One region of the Aeromonas rivipollensis genome, then DNA from elsewhere that is predicted to be linked to it. Evidence: predicted binding sites of a transcription regulator. Region 1 holds the regulator's gene; the other holds the start of a gene.
What was found. The regulator LexA, encoded in region 1, represses DNA repair genes until DNA is damaged. The targets are predictions, from matches to a motif close to ANCTGTNTNNNNANACAGNT.
Positions count from the first base shown of each region.

Region 2: the regulator LexA is predicted to act here: its motif matches at 4,033-4,052, upstream of ruvA (Holliday junction branch migration protein RuvA).

Region 1 is NZ_CP149130.1:4,389,932-4,397,691, forward strand. It holds gene WIR04_RS20145 (ATP-binding protein) at 1-159, shown strand, start outside; gene trmL (tRNA (uridine(34)/cytosine(34)/5-carboxymethylaminomethyluridine(34)-2'-O)-methyltransferase TrmL) at 241-705, shown strand; gene dinF (MATE family efflux transporter DinF) at 743-2,101, opposite strand; gene WIR04_RS20160 (SCO family protein) at 2,130-2,756, opposite strand; gene WIR04_RS20165 (hypothetical protein) at 2,971-3,180, opposite strand; gene lexA (transcriptional repressor LexA) at 3,643-4,269, opposite strand; gene plsB (glycerol-3-phosphate 1-O-acyltransferase PlsB) at 4,474-6,897, shown strand; gene ubiA (4-hydroxybenzoate octaprenyltransferase) at 6,960-7,760, opposite strand, start outside.
Region 2 is NZ_CP149130.1:3,765,712-3,773,471, reverse strand. It holds gene WIR04_RS17105 (proline--tRNA ligase) at 11-1,735, opposite strand; gene WIR04_RS17100 (methyl-accepting chemotaxis protein) at 1,871-3,880, opposite strand; gene ruvA (Holliday junction branch migration protein RuvA) at 4,109-4,723, shown strand; gene ruvB (Holliday junction branch migration DNA helicase RuvB) at 4,799-5,809, shown strand; gene cydA (cytochrome ubiquinol oxidase subunit I) at 6,747-7,760, shown strand, end outside.

The sequences.
Region 1 (7,760 bases):
TTCTTCCGGGTCGACGATGCCCGCAACGCCAAGACAGGCGGCACCGGGCTCGGCCTCGCCATCGCCGCCGAGGCGATCCAGCGCCATGGCGGCACCATCAAGGCCAGCAACAATCACCCGACCGGGCTCGTCATCACCATACGCCTGCCCATGGTGTGAGCCACCCCTTTTCATCGGCACGGGCGCTGGGTATGCTGACGCCCGTTTCGCACCACCCCAGCCCCGCATCAGGATCCCGTCATGCTCGACATAGTGCTCTATCAACCGGAAATCCCGCCCAACACCGGCAATATCATCCGCCTCTGTGCCAACACCGGCTACCGGCTGCACCTGATAGAGCCCCTGGGTTTCGCCTGGGATGACAAGCGGGTGAAGCGGGCCGGACTCGACTATCACGAGTTTGCCGAGGTGAAGCGCTGGCCGAGCTATGAGGCCTTCCTCGCGGCCGTGGCCCCCAGGCGGGTGTTCGCCTGCACCACCAAGGGACGCACCGCTCACTCGGCGGCGCAGTTTGCCCCGGGGGATGCCCTGCTGTTCGGGCCAGAGAGTCGCGGGTTGCCGGCGGAGATCATAGAGAGCCTGCCGTTCGAGCAGCGGCTGCGCATTCCCATGTTGCCCCAGAGCCGCAGCATGAATCTGGCCAACGCGGTCGCGGTCTTCGTCTACGAGAGCTGGCGCCAGTTCGGCTATGAGGGATCCCTCTAGCCTCCGTCGGCGCGGCGACGCAGCCCATGAGACTCCGTCAGGCGGGCTCCCGGCCTTGACCCAGCAGGCGGCCGTCGCGCTCCAGGTGCCAGCATAGCCAGCCCAGGGTCAGACCCCGCCCTGTCATCAGCGCCGCCATGGCGGCCCACAAGGCCGCCACGCCCCATCCCTGGCACAACCACCAGATAGGGAAGAAGCCGGCAAACACCGCCACCAGCATGCTGTTGCGCATCTCCCGGGCCCGGGTGGCCCCGATGAAGACCCCATCCAGCAGGAAGCACCAGACCGCCAGCAAAGGCATGGCGATGAGCCAGGGCAGTTGGCGGTTTGCCTCGGCGATCACCGCAGGGATATCGGTGATATGGGCGATGAGCTGCCGCCCTCCCAGGGCAAACCCCAGGGCGAAGGCGAGCGCGATCAGCAAGGCCCAGCCCAGGTTGAGGACTATGGCCTCCCGCAGCCCCTGCCTGTCCCGCCGTCCTATGGCGCGCCCCACCATGGCTTCCACCGCATAGGCGAAGCCGTCCAGCCCGTAGGAGATCAGCATCAGGAAGTTGAGCAACACCGCATTGGCGGCCACCGCCACGTCCCCCAGCCTGGCACCCTGCAGGGTCATGAAGGCGAAACAGAGCTGCAGGCAGAGGGAGCGGATGAAGATGTCCCTGTTCAGCCCGAGCAGCCGCCGCACCGCAGGCCATCGCCACCAGCGCGACCAGGCGTCCTGCCACACCTCGGCCGAGAGATGGTGCAGGCGGCGGCTCACCAGCCAGAGCCCCACCCCGAGCGAGCTGTAGTCCGCCAGCAGGGAGGCGGCTGCCACCCCCCTGACCTGCCAGCCGAGCCCCAGCACGAACCAGGCATCCAGCACCATGTTGACCAGATTGCTCAGGATCAGCAGCAACATGGGGCTGCGCGCATCCTGCATGCCCAGCAGCCAGCCCATGATGACCAGGTTGCACAGGGCCGCCGGGGCGCTCCAGATCCGCACCGAGACATAGTCTCCGGCATAGCCCTGCACCTCGGGGGATCCCCCGCTGAGCCCTATGATGGCCGGCAAGAAAGGCAGCACCAGCAGCAACAGGGCCAGCCCCAGCCCGATGGCGAGGCCGAGCGCCCGCGCCAGGGTGTCCAGCTGCCCCTCGGCGCTGGCGGCGCCCTGAGCCTGGGCGGTCAGGCCAGTGGTGGACATGCGCAGGAAGCCGAGCAGCCAGAAGAGGAGGTTGATGAGGGTCGCCCCGACCGAGACGCCCCCGAGGAACCAGGCCTGACCAAGATGACCGATCACCCAGGTATCCACCAGGCCGAGCAAGGGGGTGGTGACGTTGGAGAACACCATGGGCAGGGCCAGGGCAAACACGGCCCGGTGGCGACGAGGATCCCTCAGCCAGGACGGCATCAAACCAAGCACGATAGGCGCCGGTGACTCACTCGTCGGCCAGCCGCACTATGCGTGCGAAGTCGGAGACCATGGTCTGCATGTCCACATGAGGCACCTCACCCGGGGCCACCTTGGGACGGAACATGGCCACCAGCTTGCCTTCGGGGCTGATCAGCACGATCGAGGCCGAGTGGTCGATGAGGTAATCCTTGCGCTCGCTCTCCACGATGGAATAGACGAGGCCAAGGTTGCGCACCAGGGGGAAGAGGGCACGGTGGGGGCCGGTCACTGCCTTGAACTCCGGATGGAAGAAGGCGGTATAGCTCTTGAGGCGGGGGCTGTCATCCCGCTGGGGATCCGCCGAGACGAAGACCACCTGGCTGCTGGGCGAGACCTTCTTCAGATCCGGGTAGATGGAACGCAGATCCGCCAAGGCGGTCGGGCAGACATCGGGACAATAGGTGTAGCCTATGAACAGGAAGGTCCAGTGCCCCGCCAAGTTGGCGGCGGTGAAGGGCTTGCCATCCCCATCCGTGAGGGTGAAGGGGTTGATGTCACGCCCTACCGGATAATAATCCGCCTGCGCAGGAAGTGAGGGTTGGCTCCAGTAATAAGCCGCCATTATGCTGCCGACGAAGAGCAACAACAGCAGGGAAAAACGTGGTTTAACCATATAAAACAGAACCTTGCTAGTTCAACCAGCCGGATGGCGGGGCCAATGAGGGGCTATTGTAACCCGCCCGGCCCCGTTCCTGCCTAGTCCTGAGTCCGGATCCCGGGCAGGAAAGGGCCCCGTAGGGAGGAAACTGCAGCTATCTCCGGGCAATGGCGGGGATAAAGAAAAGCCCCACACCGGGTGGGGCTCACACACTGTTCGGGGGACGGGCTCAGGGCCGCAGTCTGCGCTGCCCCTGGGGGCGCCGGATAGTGGCGCGCAGCGGGATGACCGGGGCCGTCCAGGGGGCATCTGGCAAACCTATGTCGTGGTGGCGGCGGAACAGACGAACCAGGCGGACAATCTTGTCCTTGGGGCACCCCAGCCAGATGGTCCAGCCATCGCCCTTGTGATACACCCAGAGCGCATAAAACCACGTCATCCGACTGCCCTTGATGAATCGGGTGATGGAGGATGCGGGGGTTGCGGTTGCGGCCGGACCCGGATCCCACGGCGAGCTTGAAGCCATACCTGTCCTCCTTGCTCAACAGGCCACGCCGACCAGTGCGAATGCCATCGGGATGGCAGACCAGGCACCGTCGCGTACTGACTGTATTGAGTCGTCCTGCTGCCTGACGACTCTCCCTGTCCCGCACCGCCCCAGCCGTGATGCATCCCTGCGATCCATGCTGACCTGGCGGCACACTCAAGGTCATGGCGGTTATCCGGCCATGACACTGCGGGCCTTCTCAAAGGATATATCCGAAATGCATGATCCGTGGCGGTACTGTTTGCGGTGGATCTGGGCGGCGGCAATGGCGGGGATCGGGGAGGAAAGAACGGCGGGAAAAAACGGCACAAACGAAGGGGCCTCCCGCAGGAGGCCCCTCGGCATGTCCGATGCTTACATCCAGTCGGCGTTGCGAATGACCCCGACCGCCAGCCCTTCGATAGTGAGGTGCTGGCTGGAGAGATCCACCTCGATGGGGGAGAGATCCTCGTTCTCCGGCAGCAGCCACACCTGGCTACCCTTGCGCTGGAAGCGCTTGACGGTGACGTCTTCATCGAGACGCGCCACCACCACCTGGCCGTTGCGCACCTCCTGGGTCTTGTGCACCGCCAGCAGATCCCCGTCCATGATGCCGATGTTCTTCATGCTCATGCCCTGCACCCGCAACAGGAAGTCTGCCCGCGGATGGAACAGGGCGGGATCCACCTGATAGTGGCTCTCTATGTGCTCCTGGGCCAGGATGGGCTCGCCGGCCGCGACCTTGCCGATCAGCGGCAGGCCGTTCTCTTCTGGCGCGGCCTCCTCTTCCTCGAGCAGCAGGCGGATGCCGCGGGAGGTGCCGGGCATGATCTCGATGACCCCTTTCTTGGCCAGGGCCTTCAGATGTTCCTCGGCCGCATTGGCCGACTTGAAGCCAAGCTTCTGGGCGATCTCGGCGCGAGTCGGCGGCATGCCGGTCTCGCTCATGTTCGCCTTGATAAGCTCCAGCACTTCAGCCTGGCGGGGGGTAAGGGGTTTCATAGCATTGGCACCTGTCTTTTTATACAGCACACTGGCAGTATATACAGTGCTGTGGCCAAGGCAAGGCGTTGCTGATATTTGTCCCCGCCTTGTCGCAAAAATCCCGCACCTTCTATCCTGAAAAGGCACTCATCCTACCTCTCGGCGACAAGCCGTCGGTGATTTGCTATGCTCACGCCGCATTTTTTTGGAGAGCAGACGCACATGTCCCTTGGACAGAACATTTCCAGAGCCATCCTGCAATGGCCGGTCAGTGGCTTGGTCAATCACAAGAGCCTGCCGGAAAATCCCATCACGGAGCTCAAGCTGGATCCGGCCAGACCCATCGTCTATGCCCTGAAAACCAGCTCGATCACCGACCTGATGACCCTGCAACAGTGCTGCGAGGATCTCGGCCTGCCCGGCCCCTTCACGCCGCTGGAGCTGGGTGGACAGTTGCTGCCGCGCTACGTCTGTCTGGATCGTCCGCCTCCCCTGTTTGGCAAGCGCAACAAGCCGCTGCCCTTCCTGCAGGAGTTCCACCAGCTGCTGGACTTGCACAAGCAGGATCCCGAGCTGGATATCCAGGTGGTGCCCGTCACCCTGTTCTGGGGCCGCGCCCCCGGCCGGGAAGGGGAGGAAGCCTCCGGCTGGAACATCATCAGCAGCCTGGCCCCGAACCGGCTCAAGAAGGCGCTGATCGTGATCCTGAAAGGGCGCGAAAACCTGGTGCGCTTCTCCCCGCCGCTCTCATTGCGCTACATGGCAGACAAGCACGGTACCGACGAGGCCATCGCCCACAAGCTGGCACGGGTGGCACGTACCCACTTCAGCCGCCAGCAGCTGGCGGCCACCGGTCCCAAGCTGCCGAACCGCAACCTGCTGTTCAAGCAGTTGCTGGATTCGAGCGTGATCCAGCAGGCCATCGAAGAAGAGGCCAGACGCGAGGGCATCAGCCTGGAGAAGGCGCAGAAGCGCGCCCATGGCTACATGGACGAGATCGCCTCCAACTTCTCCTTCCGGCTGATCCGCCTCGGGGAAACTTTCCTCGGCTGGCTCTGGAACAAGCTCTACCGCGGCCTCTCGGTCAACGGTGCCGAGCAGGTGCGCCAGCTCGCCCAGGAAGGGCACGAGATAGTCTACGTCCCCTGCCATCGCAGCCACATGGACTACCTGCTGCTCTCCTACGTCATCTATCACCAGGGCATGGTGCCGCCCCACATAGCGGCAGGCATCAACCTGAACTTCTGGCCGGCGGGCCCCATCTTCCGCCACGGCGGCGCCTTCTTCATCCGCCGCACCTTCAAGGGCAACCCGCTCTACAGCACTGTGTTCCGTGAATATCTGAACCTGCTGTTTGCCAAGGGCTACTCGGTGGAGTTCTTCACCGAGGGTGGCCGTTCCCGCACCGGCCGCCTGCTGCCGCCCAAGACCGGCATGCTGGCGATGACCCTGCAAGCTATGATGCGCGGGCTGGACAGGCCGGTGACCCTGGTTCCCGTCTATCTGGGCTACGAGCATGTGATGGAGGTCAACACCTACCACAACGAGCTCAAGGGGAGCCGCAAGGAGAAAGAGAGCTTCCTGCAGGTGCTGGGCATACTGCGCAAGCTGCGCAACTATGGCCGTGGCTTCGTCAACTTCGGCGAGCCGCTGACCCTCAACAGCTACCTCGGCGAGCAGGTGCCGCACTGGAAGGAGAGCATCGGCAAGGAGGAGCGCCCGGAGTGGATGGCCTCCACCGTCAATCAGCTGGCCGAGCTCTTGATGACCCGGATCAACGATGCCGCTGCCGTCAACGGCCTGACCCTGAGTGCCCTGGCACTGCTGGCCGCCGAACGCCATGCCCTGACTCGGGACGAGCTGCAGGCACAGCTCAACACCTATCTGGATCTGCTCAAGCAGGTACCTTACAGCCCGCAGAGCACCATGCCGGACGAGGATGCCAGGACCCTGCTGGATCAGGCCATGGAGCTCAACAAGTTCGAGGTGAGCGAGGACAAGCTCGGCCAGATCATCAGCCTCGACCGCTATCAGGCGATCCTGCTGACCTACTATCGCAACAACATACTCCACCTGTTCGCCCTGCCCTCCCTGGTGGCGGCCTTGATCGAGCGCTGCGAGGGGATCTCCCGCAGCGAGATAGTCGCCCGCTGCGTCGACATCTACCCGCTGCTCAAGACAGAGCTGTTCCTGCGCTACGAAGAGGAGGAGCTGCCGGAGCTGGTCGATGCCCTGCTGGCCGAGCTGCAACGCCAGCAGCTGATAGAGGCGCGCGATGGCGGCTACTGGGTCAATCCGGGCAACCAAATGCGCCTGCTGCTGCTGGCCGAGAGCATTCAGGAGACACTGCAACGCTACGCCATAGTGCTGACCCGCATGCTGGCCCAGCCCCACATAGAGGCGGAGCAGCTGGAGGCGGACGGTCTGATGATGGCGGAGCGCCTCGGCACCCTGCACGGCATCAACGCCCCCGAGTTCTTCGATCCCAAGCTGTTCAGCACCCTGATCCACACCCTGCGCAGCGAAGGCTATCTGGATCCGGGCTGCAAGCCGGATCTCGGCCGCTTCCAGGCCCTGGCCGACAACATAGTGCCGCTGCTGAGCAACAAGATCCGCCGTACCATACAGGCGGGCAACCGGCTCTGATCCTCGTCTTACAGCCAACAAAAAGGCCGCATCATGCGGCCTTTTTCATAGATGGACGTTTCTCACAGGTAGTGAGCGATCACCCCGAGCAGCACCAGGGCCCCCACATAGTTGTTGTTGAGAAACGCCTGGAAGCAGGCCTCCCGCTGGCGCTCCCGGATCAGCCGCTGCTGATAGACGAACAGGGCCGCCGCCCCCAGCAGACCCCAGTAATAGCCGGATCCCAGCGCCATCAGCTGACCCACCCCCAGCAGGATGAGCAGGGTCGCCAGTTGCAGCACGCCGATGATCCGCTTGTCGTGACGGCCAAACAGGATGGCGCTCGACTTGAGCCCGAGCTTGAGATCATCGTCCCTGTCCACCATGGCGTACTGGGTGTCGTAGGCGATGGTCCACAGCAGGTTGGCGAGAAACAGCAGCCAGGCGACGGGCGGCAGGGCATTGGCCTGGGCCGCATAGGCCATGGGAATGGACCAGGAGAACGCCATCCCGAGCACCAGCTGAGGGATGGGAATGAAGCGCTTCATGAAGGGGTAGCAGACCGCCAGCAGCAGGCCGGCGAACGACAGCCCTATGGTGAGCGGGTTCAGGGTCAGCACCAGGGCGAACGAGATGAGCGCCAGCACGGCGAACAGGATCAGCACCTCCCGCGCATCAACCCGGCCCATGGGCAGCGGTCGCCCGGCGGTGCGTTTCACGTGGCCGTCGAAGTTGCGATCCGCATAGTCGTTGATGACACAGCCTGCCGAGCGCATCAGGAAGACCCCCACCACGAACACGGTCAGGATCCAGGGATCCGGCAGGCCGCCGGCCGCGAGACAGAGCGCCCACAGGGTCGGCCACAGCAGCAAGAGGGTGCCGAT
Region 2 (7,760 bases), 620 kb from region 1:
GCAGGCGCTATTAGCGGCCCAGCTTGGCCTTGAGCATGGCAACGATCTCGCTGATCGCCACTTCCTGCTTCTCGCCGGTGCGGCGGCACTTGTACTCCACCACGCCGTTGTCCAGACCCCGGTCGCCGATGACGATGGCGTGCGGCACACCGATCAGCTCCATGTCGGCGAACATCACGCCCGGGCGCTCTTTACGGTCGTCGAACAAGACGTCCACACCGGCGGCTTTCAGCTCGGCGTAGAACTGCTGCGCCTGCTCGGCGACGCGCTCGGACTTGTGCATGTTCATTGGCACTATGGCCACTTCGAACGGGGCTATGGCTTCCGGCCAGATGATGCCGTACTGGTCGTTGTTCTGCTCGATGGCGGCCGCCACCAGACGGGACACACCTATGCCGTAGCAACCCATCTCCATGGTGACGGACTTGCCGCCCTCGTTCAGCACGCTCGCCTTCATGGCTTCGGAGTACTTGGTACCCAGCTGGAAGATGTGGCCCACTTCGATACCGCGCTTGAGCAGCAGCTTGCCCTGGCCGCAGGGGCTGGGGTCGCCTTCCACCACGTTGCGCAGGTCGGCAACGTCATAGGTGGCGATGTCGCGATCCCAGTTGGCACCGGTCAGGTGGAAGCCGGTCTCGTTGGCACCGCAGACGAAGTCCGCCAGGTGGGCGGCGCTGCGATCGACGATGATGCGACCGGCAAAGCCGACCGGGCCGATGGAGCCTGCGTCGCAACCGGCGGCAGCCTTGATCTGCTCGTCGCCTGCGAAGGTCAGCGGGTTGGCCACGCCAGGGAGCTTCTCGGCCTTGATTTCGTTCAGCTCGTGGTCGCCACGCAGCACCAGGGCGATGACGGCCTGCTTGCCGTGCTCGTCCGCTTCCGCCAGTACCAGCAGGGTCTTGGCGATGGCGGTCGGGGCCACGTTCAGGAAGGCGGCCACTTCGTCGATGGTATGGACATTCGGGGTGGCAACCTTGGTCAGGGCTTTGGTTGCAGCAGCGCGCTCGCCAGCCGGTGCCAGGGCTTCGGCCATCTCGATGTTGGCGGCGTAATCTGATGTATCGGAGAAGGCGATCAAGTCTTCACCGCTCTCGGCCAGCACCTGGAATTCGTGGGAGCCAGTACCGCCGATGGAGCCGGTATCGGCCTGCACCGGACGGAAGTTCAGCCCCATGCGGGTGAAGGCGGCGCAGTAGGCGGCGTGCATCTTCTCGTAGGTCTCGATCAGCGAGGCCTTGTCGATGTGGAAGGAGTAGGCATCCTTCATCAGGAACTCGCGGCCGCGCATCACGCCGAAACGGGGACGCACCTCGTCACGGAACTTGGTCTGGATCTGGTAGAGGTTGAGCGGCAGCTGCTTGTAGCTGTTCACTTCGTAACGCACCAGCGCAGTGATCACCTCTTCGTGGGTCGGGCCCAGCACGAAGGGGCGGTTGTGGCGGTCGGTCAGGCGGCACAGCTCGGGACCGTAGTCATCCCAGCGGCCGGACTCCTGCCACAGCTCGGCGGGTTGCACCACCGGCATGGAGACTTCGATGGCACCAGCATTGTTCATCTCTTCGCGAACAATGTTCTCGATCTTTTTCAGTACCCGCAGACCGGTTGGCAGCCAGGCGTACATGCCGGAGGCCAGTTTACGGATCATCCCGGCACGCAGCATCAGCTGGTGGCTGATGACCTCAGCGTCGGAGGGGGTTTCCTTGAGAGTGGAAAGCAGATATTGGCTGGTACGCATCGCGATGAACCTTAACGTGAGACGGGCCGCTGGGCCCTGGAAAATTTCAAGTGCGGAATTTTAACAGGCCGGGCGTTGCTGCCCAAGGGCTAAATTTGCACAGCGGGAGAAAGCGGGGGCGGACCCCCGCTTACGTTAGACCCGAAACTGCGACAGCAGTCGCTGCTGCTGCAAGCTGGCCTGATGGAGGGAGGAGGCCAGCTGCAGGCACTCCTGCGCCTCCTGCTCACCGGTCTGGGCCTGCAGGCTGATGTCCGAGACCTTGTCGGTGGTGTGGCTCAGGGTGTGGGAGAGCTGGCTGGTGGCATCCGCTACCTGTTGCACCATGTCTGCCAACTGGTCGATGGCCTCCTCTACCTTGAACAGGATCTGCTTGGTGTTGTCGGAATCCGCCATGCCTGATTCCACGGTTTTCAGGTTGCGTTGCATCATCAGATAGGCCTGCCCGGTCTGCTGCTGGATGCTGCTGATCACCTCGGTTATCTCGGCGCTGGAGGCGGCGGTGCGGTTGGCCAGGGTGCGCACTTCATCGGCCACCACGGCAAAACCGCAACCCATCTCACCCGCCCGGGCGGCCTCGATGGCGGCGTTGAGGGCCAGCAGGTTGGTCTGCTCCGAGATGCTGCTGATAGTGGAGATGATCTGGCCAATTTGTCCCGCCTGCTCCTTGAGGGCATTGATGGCGGTGGCGCACTCGCCCACTTCCACCACCACGCGCTGCATGCCTGCGCTGGCAGAGGTCACATACTGGCTGCTCTGTGTGGTCAGTTGGCGGACCTCGTTGGCATTGTGCGCGGCCAGGCCGCAGTTGTCAGAGATGGAGGTGGCAACCTGCACCATCTGCTCGCTGTCGTGGTGCAGCGCCTGGGCATGCATGGCGGTTTGACGGCTGCTCTGGCTGATGGCCTCGACCCGGTTGACCGAGGTGTGCACGTGCTGGTTGATGTGCTGGTTGTTGTCCATGGTGGCGCGGATCATCTGCTGCAGTTTCTCGATGAAGCGATCCACGCTGCCGGCCAGCGAGCCCAGCTCGTCGTTTCGCTTGAGGTTGATGCGGGCATTGAGATCCCCGTCGCCCGCGGCTATGTCCTGCATGCGCCGGTCAACCTGCAACAGGGGGCGGACTATGGTGCGCACCAGCCAGATGCCGCAGAGGGCGACAATCAGCAGGCTCAACACCAGGGCGCCCAGGATCAGGTTCCTGGTATGGCCGATGATGGTATTGAGCTGATTCACCTGATCCTCGACAGTGGCATCCCCCTTGGCCTCGACCTCGACCAGTGCCTGCTTGAGCTGTTCGGCACTGCCGTCGTAACGAGTCAGCTGGCTCTGGTAATCGGTCAGGGCGGAGATCCACTCACGGATCAGGCGGGTGTTGTCGGCCTGCAGGGCACGATACTGGGTGGCGAGCGACTGGCCGGCGAACTCCCCTTCACCGGGCACATCGAACAGGCCGGTCGCCAGCATGCCGTCGACCGCCTCCTGGTAGAAGCGGGTGGCCTCGGCCAGTTCGGCCTGGATGGCGGGAGTGGGGCCTTCACTCTGCATCTTCTCCAGGGCATAGAGCTGACGCAGGAAACCTATGTTGGCCTCCATACCGCCGTCGGCCGCCTGCCAGCGGGTGGCGAGGCCGCCATTCCAGCTGATGGCCTGATCCGGTGACCGGGTGAGGCTCTCGACCGCGCCATCACCGATCACTTCCAGCTGGGTCGAGAGGCGTGACATGCGCTCCGAAGTGGCGCGCAGCGCCTGATCAACATCGGTAAAGGTGCGGTAGAGCCTCAGCAGTTTTTCCTGCTGTTGCTGATAGCCCTCTTCATGCCGGTTCAGGGTGCCGAGCGCCGTCGCATCGATGAGCTTGCCTTGCTCTACCCGTCGCAAGGCGTCGGTGCCCGCCTGTTTGGCCCGGTGCAGCTCGGGCTCGTCAAGGGGCATGCCTCTGAGCATTTTCTGGATATAGAGCGACTGATTGCCCAGCTCGATGGATCCCTCCATGGCGCCATCGGCCGTTTGCCAGGCGGCACCCAATACATAGGAGAGCAAATCGGCCAGCCGCTGGCTGCCATACCAGCCGATCACCCCCATGCCCAGTGTGCAGCCGAGCAGGATAGTGAGCCCAAGATTCGATGTCGTGACAATTTTCATGATGCAGGACCTTCCTTGGTTCCGAACAAGCCCACTGAGTGTTCGCTCAATGGCCAAGATGCGCCATTCCCGCTGGAAAATAAAGTGACTGCTCAGATCTGCGCCAAGTGTATCAGGGTAGCCAGTCTCCCTTGCTGTCCTCCGCGGCCCTATGCTGGATACTTATCCAGTTATTCTTTATGCTAGGAGCCACTTTATTGCTAGCTGTGTTGGTTGAGGAGATAAGCCGTGATCGGTCGCTTGAGAGGCATTGTGATTGAGAAGAATCCCCCCGAGGTGTTGCTCGAGGTGGGAGGCGTGGGTTATGAAGTGCATATGCCCATGAGCTGCTTCTACGACCTGCCCGAGCTCGGGAAGGAAGCTGCCATTCACACCCACTTCGTGGTGCGCGAAGATGCCCAGCTGCTCTATGGCTTCAACCACAAGCAGGAACGGGCGCTGTTTCGCGAGCTGATCAAGACCAACGGCGTCGGCCCCAAACTGGCGCTGGCCATTCTCTCCGGCATGACGGCCACCCAGTTCGTGATGAGCGTCGAGCGCGAGGAGATAAGCTCTCTGGTCAAGCTGCCCGGCGTGGGCAAAAAGACCGCCGAGCGGCTGGTGGTGGAGATGAAGGACCGCCTCAAGGGCTGGGTCAGCCACGATCTCTTCTCCCCTGCCGCCATCAGCCTGCCCGCCCAGGAGAGCCAGCTGCGGGCCCCCGATGCCAGTGAGGAGGCGGCCAGTGCCCTGGTGGCGCTCGGTTACAAGCCGCAGCAGGCCAGCCAGATCGTGGCCAAGGTGGCCAGCGAGGGCATGTCGGTGGAAGCCATCATCCGTGAATCCCTGCGCAGCCTGGTGTGAGGATGACAATGAAGCAAGCGGACCATCCTGCATCACTCTACTGTGACCGCGGGGATGCAGAGCGTGAGGTAGTGCATGATTGAAGCTGATCGTCTCATCTCGGCCGGTGCCGCCCGCGAGGACGAGGTCATCGACAGGGCCATCCGGCCCAAGAAGCTGGCGGATTACACCGGGCAGGATCACGTCTGCGACCAGATGGAGATCTTCATAGAGGCCGCCCGCCAGCGCGGGGAGGCCCTCGATCATCTGCTGATCTTCGGCCCGCCGGGGCTCGGCAAGACCACGCTGGCCAACATAGTGGCCAACGAGATGGGGGTCAACATCAAGACCACCTCGGGGCCCGTGCTGGAGAAGGCGGGGGATCTCGCCGCGCTGCTCACCAACCTCGAACCGAACGATGTGCTCTTCATCGACGAAATCCACCGCCTCAGCCCAGTAGTGGAGGAGGTGCTCTATCCGGCCATGGAGGATTACCAGCTCGACATCATGATAGGAGAGGGGCCTGCCGCCCGCTCCATCAAGCTCGATCTGCCTCCCTTCACCCTGATCGGGGCCACCACCCGGGCCGGCTCCCTGACCAGCCCCCTGCGTGACCGTTTCGGGATAGTCCAACGTCTCGAGTTCTACAACGTCAAGGATCTCACCGACATCGTCTCCCGCAGCGCCCGCTGCCTCGGGCTCGACATGTCGGGAGACGGTGCGCTGGAGGTGGCTCGCCGCTCCCGGGGAACCCCGCGGATTGCTAACCGTCTGTTAAGACGGGTGCGGGATTTCGCCCAGGTGAAATCCGATGGTCGCATTGATGGACCCATAGCGGCCCGCGCCATGGACATGCTGGACGTGGACAACGAGGGGTTCGACTTCATGGACCGCAAGCTATTGTTGGCCGTCATCGACAAGTTTATGGGGGGGCCCGTGGGGCTCGACAACCTGGCCGCCGCCATAGGGGAAGAGAAGGACACCATAGAAGACGTGCTGGAGCCTTATCTGATCCAGCAAGGCTATCTGCAACGTACACCCAGAGGGCGGATCGCGACACCGAGAGCTTATGCGCACTTTGGCCTGCAACGGCCAGATGAGCAGTAAAAGCAGCCTTTGAACGACAAACCGCCCCCAAGGGCGGTTTTTTATTATCCGGGCAAAAAAAAGCCCACGGCGGATGCGGTGGGCAAAGACAATTCAGGATGGATGTTCACAGACAGTGAGTGCGTCTGCAGACCGGTCGGGAAAAAACAAAGGAGCCGTCGCGAGGCCTCAGAGTCGGTTCATTTGATAGAGTTGAACGAACGAAAGCTTGTAGTAACGGATGGTCTTGGCAACAAACTTTTTCATCATTAATCCCAACAAACAGGTTCGAAATGTTCATCGAATACGTACCGGGAACCCGGAATGACCGGCCTGTATCCAGAGGTGTGCCCTCACTGCGAGGCGCATTGTAGGAGCTCTTGCCGGGCCGGACAAACAAGAAAATCTATGTGTTTCGGATTAGATAAATTAATGATTTTGCGAGGCGAATCAATCCGCATAAACATGTGTTTTTGTTGGTTTTAAATTGATTTCATGATGGCCTGCGTCATTCTCGAAATACCGGATTGATAAGGGCGAGCCTGCTCACCTTGTCTATTTGCTTAACAGAATTGAAACTATTTTTACGAGAGTTAAAATTGATTTAAATCAAGTATTTACGGTTTGATGTTTTTTGTGAGCAAGCTCCCAATATTAATGGGAAATGGCTTGTAAGGTGCCTTGAAAAGGCATGTATTGATGATGGGTTTACATTGATTTCAATCAAATAAAGATGATATAAAACAGCCATCATTATAGGCGAGAATAGAACTGCAGTTAATGTTTACCAGATGTTAAACATTAGCTTTTTTTGTTCCTCTATATTGCCTTGTTGTTAATGTGGTGGCAGTCGAATCCGGTCAGTCCGCGAGGGGTGATCGACCATTCGGGGACTTCCAATGGAAGCTTTGTCCTTAAAACTTAAAATAGCCGTGCCAATAATCGGTGAGGAAACATCATGATTGCTGAGCATGTGGTAGACCTATCGCGGTTCCAATTCGCTGCGACGGCCCTTTATCACTTCCTGTTTGTACCCCTGACGCTGGGAATGGCCTTCATTCTGGCGATCATGGAGTCTGTCTATGTGATGACCAACAACACAGTGTACCGGGACATGACCAAGTTCTGGGGCAAGTTGTTTGGTATCAACTTCGCCCTTGGGGTTACCACCGGGCTCACCATGGAGTTTCAGTTCGGTACCAACTGGGCTTACTACTCCCACTATGTCGGCGATATCTTCGGGGCCCCGCTGGCCATCGAAGGCTTGATGGCCTTCTTCCTGGAGTCCACCTTCGTCGGCATGTTCTTCTTCGGTTGGGATCGCCTCACCAAGCGCCAGCATCTGGCGGCAACCTGGCTGATGGCACTCGGGACCAACCTCTCCGCCCTCTGGATCCTGGTCGCCAACGGCTGGATGCAGAACCCGGTCGGTGCCGAATTCAACTTCGAGTCCATGCGGATGGAGATGGTGAGTTTCGCCGATCTGGTGTTCAACCCGGTTGCTCAGGTCAAGTTCGTCCACACAGTGGCGGCGGGCTACACCACGGGCGCCATGTTCGTGCTGGGCATCTCCTCCTACTACCTGCTGAAGAATCGTGATGTGGCCTTCGCCCGTCGCTCCTTCGCCATCGCGGCCGCATTCGGCATGGCCTCCATCCTCTCCGTGCTGGTGCTGGGTGACGAGTCCGGCTACGAGACCGGGGAAGTGCAGAAGGTGAAACTGGCGGCCATCGAGGCCGAGTGGAACACAGAACCTGCTCCGGCATCCTTCACCCTGTTCGGCATTCCGAACCAGGAAGAGATGCGCACCGACTACGCCATCAAGATTCCTTATGCCCTTGGCATCATAGCGACCCGTTCCCTGGACGGTCAGGTGACAGGTCTCAAGGATCTGAAGAGCGAGCATGAAGTGCGCGTGCGCAGCGGCATGACCGCCTACGATCTGCTGACCAAGCTGCAATCCGGCGACAAG